Linked DNA regions of Aliamphritea hakodatensis. The protein of the gene in region 2 interacts with the protein of the main gene of each other region in a pairwise test. Links are inferred from orthologs where the notes say so. Each region holds a gene or a part of one and is shown on either strand. Other genes may lie near its edges.

The links. Proteins that work in one complex are often made in the same cells at the same time.
Region 1: the proteins of secD (region 2) and pheT interact in binary tests that used the Escherichia coli proteins (3 or more experiments, as listed by UniProt). The link is inferred for Aliamphritea hakodatensis from one-to-one orthologs.

The regions. Positions count from the first base shown.
Region 1 is NZ_AP025281.1:3,747,307-3,750,365, reverse strand. It holds pheT (phenylalanine--tRNA ligase subunit beta), read left to right. Parts: upstream 1-364; coding sequence 365-2,755; downstream 2,756-3,059. Other genes in the region: PCI15_RS17110 (MerR family transcriptional regulator), read left to right, coding at 3,057-3,059; ihfA (integration host factor subunit alpha), read left to right, coding at 2,774-3,059; pheS (phenylalanine--tRNA ligase subunit alpha), read left to right, coding at 1-321.
Region 2 is NZ_AP025281.1:4,130,092-4,133,018, forward strand. It holds secD (protein translocase subunit SecD), read right to left. Parts: upstream 2,426-2,927; coding sequence 575-2,425; downstream 1-574. Other genes in the region: secF (protein translocase subunit SecF), read right to left, coding at 1-561; yajC (preprotein translocase subunit YajC), read right to left, coding at 2,490-2,822; tgt (tRNA guanosine(34) transglycosylase Tgt), read right to left, coding at 2,847-2,927. UniProt on the Escherichia coli protein: Part of the Sec protein translocase complex. Interacts with the SecYEG preprotein conducting channel. SecDF uses the proton motive force (PMF) to complete protein translocation after the ATP-dependent function of SecA.

The sequences.
Region 1 (3,059 bases), 380 kb from region 2 along the record:
GACCTGAAAGGCACCCTGGAACAGTTCCTGCGTGAATTCTTTGAAGAAGACGTGAAAGTACGTTTCCGTCCTTCATACTTCCCGTTCACTGAGCCATCTATCGAAGTGGACATCGACCGCGGCGACGGCAAGTGGATGGAAGTACTGGGTTGCGGCATCGTCCACCCTAAAGTCTTCGAACACTCTGGTATCGACCCTGAAGAATATACCGGCTTTGCCTTCGGTATGGGCGTAGAGCGTCTTGCGATGCTCCGCTACGGCGTTAATGACCTGCGCCTGTTCTTCGAAAATGACTTGCGTTTCCTCGGCCAGTTCAACTGAGCCTGAGTGACTTTATTACGCTTACAGATATCGGAAAATTACTATGAAATTCAGTGAAAAGTGGTTGCGGGAACTGGTTGATCCTGCAGTAGATACCCAGGGCATTGCTGACCAGATCACCATGGCAGGCCTTGAAGTTGATGACATCCTTTCGGTTGCCGGTGAATTCAGCGGCGTGATCGTGGGCGAAATCATCAGCGCCGAACAGCACCCGAACGCCGACAAGCTGCGTGTGTGCCAGGTGAATAACGGCAACGAAACTGTTCAGGTAGTCTGCGGTGCGCCTAACGCCCGTGCCGGCCTGAAAACAGCCTTTGCTACTGTAGGATCCGTACTGGCTGGCCCGGATGGCAAAGACTTTAAAATCAAGAAAGCTAAACTGCGTCAGGTTGAATCTTTCGGCATGCTGTGTGCCGCAAATGAACTGAACATCTCTGAAGACGCTGCCGGCATCATGGAACTGGCGGCCGATGCGCCGGTGGGTACCTGCCTGCGTGAACACCTGTCGCTGGATGACAAAATCATCGACGTCGACCTGACACCGAACCGCGGTGACTGCCTGTCGATCACCGGTATGGCCCGTGAAGTGGGTGTACTGAACAAGGTACCGGTTAACTTTGTCGAAGTAGACGCCGTTGCCCCAGCGATTGACGACACCTTCAGCATTGAGCTGGAAGCGCCGCAAGCCTGCCCGCGTTACCTGGGCCGAGTGATCCGCAATGTGGACATGTCTGCCAAGGCACCGCAGTGGATGGTTGAACGTCTGGAACGTTTCGGTTTCCGCAGCATCGACCCTGTGGTTGACGTGACCAACTACGTACAGGCTGAACTGGGCCAGCCGATGCACGCCTTCGACCTGAACACCCTGAAGGGTGGCATTGTTGTCCGTTACCCGGAAGCCGGCGAAAAGCTGACCCTGCTGGACGGCAGCGAAGTTGAGCTGACCACCGATACTCTGATCATTGCCGACAAAGAACGCGTGGTTGCCATGGCCGGTATCTTCGGCGGTCAGGACACCGGTGTAACCGCTGACAGCAAAGACATCTTCCTGGAATGTGCCTTCTTCGACCAGATCGCCATTGCCGGTAAAGCCCGTTCTTACGGCCTGCACACCGATGCCTCCCACCGCTACGAGCGTGGTGTAGACTGGCAGCTGCAGCGCAAAGCCACCGAGCGTGCCACTCAGCTGTTATTAGACATCGTCGGCGGTGAAGTTGGCCCGGTTATTGAAGCCGTTAGCGAAGCTGACCTGCCAAGCGCCCGCCAGGTAACCCTGCGCCAGAGCAAGGTTAACCAGCTGCTGGCCTTTGAAATGCAGGTAGAAGAAATTGAAGAAATCCTCACCCGTCTGGGTCTGGAAATTGTTGAGCGTGGCGAAGGCACATGGACATTCGCAGTGCCTTCCTACCGTTTCGACATCAGCATCGAAGTGGATCTGATCGAAGAACTGGCGCGGGTATACGGCTACAACAACCTGCCGGTTAAAGTACCGACTGCTGAACTGAGCATCATTGCCGATGATGAATCCCAGCTGGATCTGCACGACGTGCGCCGTCAACTGGTAGCTCGCGGTTATCAGGAAGCGATCACCTACAGCTTCATCGAAAAGAACCTGGCAGCACAGTTTGACGACCAGCACGAAGCCGTTGCACTGGCGAACCCGATCTCTGCAGAAATGGCGGTCATGCGGACCACCATCATGCCGGGCCTGGCGAAAGCACTGCAATACAACCAGAACCGTCAGCAGAGCCGTGTACGCCTGTTTGAAACGGGTCAGCGCTTCCTGCCTAACGGTGAAGAACTGATTCAGGAAAACGTCATTGCCGGTATTATCAGCGGCTCGCGTCTGGCAGAAGGCTGGGCAAGCGATGCGGCACCGGTGGATTTCTACGACCTGAAAGGCGACGTCGAATCCATTCTGGCACTGGGTGGCTCCCCTGAAGCGTTCAGCTTCGTTGCAGCACGCCATGTGGCGCTGCACCCCGGTCAGTCAGCGGCGATCCAGCGTAACGGTGAAACCGTCGGTTACATGGGCGCGTTGCACCCTGAACTGGTGAAATCTCTGGGCCTCAACGGCGCTGTGTTCGTATTTGAGATCAATCAGGCCTCAGTACTGGACGGCAAACTGCCACGCTTTGACAGCCTCTCCAAGTTCCCTGAAACACGTCGCGACCTGGCGCTGCTGGTTGATGAAAAAATCAACTTTGAGTCAGTGCGGGAAATTGCCCGCCAGCAGGGCGGTGAATTCCTCAAATCGGTGACTTTGTTTGATGTTTACCAGGGTAAAGGCGTAGAACCGGGGCAAAAAAGCTTGGCTCTCGGCTTGACGTGGCAGCATCCATCGCGCACTCTTAATGATGAAGAAATCAACGAAGTCATTGATTTTGTTGTGTCTGAACTGCAGAAACAGTACGGTGCTACATTACGAGAGTAATCGATAGGGGTAAGTTTTATGGGTTCTTTAACGAAAGCTGAAATGGCCGAACGCCTGTATGAAGAACTTGGCCTGAACAAGCGCGAAGCTAAAGATATTGTCGAAGCATTTTTTGACGAGATCCGTAACAGCCTGGCGAATAATGAACAGGTAAAGCTGTCTGGCTTCGGGAATTTTGATCTGCGTGACAAGCGGCAGCGGCCGGGGCGTAATCCGAAAACCGGAGAAGAAGTACCAATCTCTGCCCGCCGGGTTGTCACCTTTAAACCGGGACAGAAGTTAAAGGACCGTGTAGAGGCCTATG
Region 2 (2,927 bases):
TGCCAGTACTGTCAGGTCGAAATCCAGCTTAAACAGCGAGAAGACCCCAAGCACAATCAGCACGTCATGCGCCAGCGCCGCGACCGCCCCCACTGAGAATTTCAGCTGGAAGCGGAAGGCAACGTACACCATGACCATGAACAGCGCCAACAACAGGCCTAAACCGCCCTGCTCACGCAACTCTTCACCGACCTGTGCACCCACGTATTCGTTACGGCGCAGGGTCAGTTCCTGATCTTCACCTGTCTCCAGTACCGACAATACCTGATCCCCTAATTTAGGGTCGTGGCTTTGTCCCAGACGGATCAGAATATCCACCGGCGAACCGAAAGTCTGAACCACCGCGTCTTCATAGCCCGCACTCTGCAACTTGCCACGGATCTCATTCAGATCAGGAGACTGTTCATAGCCCACTTCCACCAGTGAGCCACCGGTAAAGTCCAGACCAAACTTCAGGCCATTCATAGCCAGTGAAGCAACAGAGATCAGCAGTACGACAATCGACAGGCCCGCTGCAATCTTGCGCAGGCCCATAAAGTTAAAGTTTTTTTCACTTGCCATGTTATCCCCCGGGTCAGATCGACAGCTTGTTCAGCGTACGACCGCCGTAGGTTAAATTCACTAACGCACGGGTCACCATGATGGCGGTAAACATCGAGGTTACGATACCCACAGAAAGGGTGATCGCGAAGCCCTTAACCGGACCGGTACCCATGGCAAACAGGATAACCGCCGCCAGTAAGGTAGTGATGTTGGCATCAAAAATAGTGGTAAATGCACGCTCAAAACCGGCATTAATGGCCGACTGCGGAGGCAGCCCGTTGGCCAGCTCCTCTTTTATTCGCGAGAATATAAGCACGTTGGCATCCACCGCCATACCTACCGTCAGTACGATACCGGCAATACCCGGCAACGTCAGCGTGGCTGACATAATGGACATCACTGCGAGCAGCAATACCAGGTTCAGTGTCAGGGCAACGTTTGCCAGCAAACCGAACACCCGGTAGTACACCAGCATGAACAGCAGTACCAGCGCGAAACCGATCTGAACGGAGGTAATACCCAGTTCAATGTTCTGTTCACCCAGGCTAGGACCGACGGTACGTTCTTCTACAAAGTAGATTGGCGCCGCCAGCGCACCGGCACGGAGCAGCAGTGCCAGTTCAGAAGCTTCACCGGCCCCGTCCAGTCCGGTAATCCGGAAGCTGGAGCCCAGAATGCTCTGAATGGTCGCCAGAGAAATAATGTGTTTCTCAACGTAGGGTACACGTTCGGTAACCTGTTCACCGTCAACCGTCTTCACCAGATTGCGGCTCTTATGCTCAACAAAGAGTACCGCCATACGGCGCTTAACTGCGTTACGGGTAGTCCGGTTCATCAGCTCACCGCCTTTGGAATCCAGCGTAATGGATACCTGTGGCTGACCGTTTTCATCAAAGGTTGACTGCGCGTTGGAGACGCTGGAGCCGGTGATGATGATGTCTTTCTCAAGCGTCGCCCGACGTGATGAATCCCGGAAGGTGTAGGTTTCGGTTGATGCACTTGAGGCATCAGTCTTCGCTTCTAAACGGAATTCCAGATTCGCCGTTTTACCGATGATCCGTTTCGCCGCTGCGGCATCCTGAATACCCGGCAGCTGAACAACGATACGGTTACGGCCCTGACGCTGCACCAGTGGCTCAGCCACCCCCAGCTCGTTCACCCGGTTACGCAGGGTGGTCAGGTTTTGCTTGATTGCATAGTCTTCAATTTCGCGAACCTTGCTTTCCAGCAGGCTGACAACCACGTAATACGCGTCGTCGGCATCTTCATCGGTGAGCAAGAATTCTGTGTAATCCTGTTTCAGCAACTGGCTGGCTTCGTCACGGACATCAGCCTTGGAGAACTTCAGCTCCAGGCTACCGTCTTCACGGTGTACAACTGACCGGTAACGCAACTTTTCAGCCCGCAGCTTGGCCTTAATTTCGCCCACATATACGTCAAGCCGCTGAGCAACCGCCTGTGCCATGTCCACTTCAAGCAGGAAGTGCACACCGCCGCGCAGATCAAGACCCAGTTTCATCGGGCCCGCGCCAACGGAGGTCAGCCATTCAGGGGTAGTCGGTGCCAGGTTCAGGGCAACCACGTAGTTATCACCAAGAATACGGCTTACCGTTTCTTTTGCTTCCAACTGAGTGGTGCTGTCGGAGAAACGTATCAGACCGCTGGTGCCATTCAGCTCACTTTCCTTGGACACCAGTCCTTCGGCCTGCAGCTGTTTGGTCACGCGGTTCAGCATTTGCTGATCGACGGTATAGGCGGCACGGCTGCCGGAAATCTGTACCGCATAATCATCAGGATATAAGTTCGGCGCTGCATACAGACCACCGATAAGCAATATCAGAACGATCAGCGCGTTTTTCCATAACGGATATTTATTGAGCATACTGCCCTTGCCTTCTGTAATCGAAAACGCCATTACCGGTCAGTAATGGCGTTGCTGTGAACGACTAGATTTCTTTAATTGTGCCTTTTGGCAGCGCCGCACTTACGTGGGTTTTCTGGAAAGTCAGTTCGGTTTCACCGGACACTTCCAGAACAACGTAATCATCATTCAGACGCACAACCTTACCCAGGATGCCGCCGGCGGTGATGACTTCATCACCTTTGCTCAGGCCAGACAGCAGTGCTTTATGGTCCTTCGCACGCTTTGCCTGTGGGCGCCACATGAAGAAGTAGAAAATCAGACCAAAGCCCACCAGGAAGATGAGGTTGAACATGCTTGGATCCATACCGCCCGGGGCTGCGCCTTCAGCGTATGCTGGTGAGATAAAAAAGCTCATTGGCTTCTCCTAGTTACTGATTTATTAAACATTATTAGCTGATTCTGTATCGGCCAGTGGCGGTGTTTCCAGCCCCCGCAACCGGTAGAACTCATCGACAAAGTC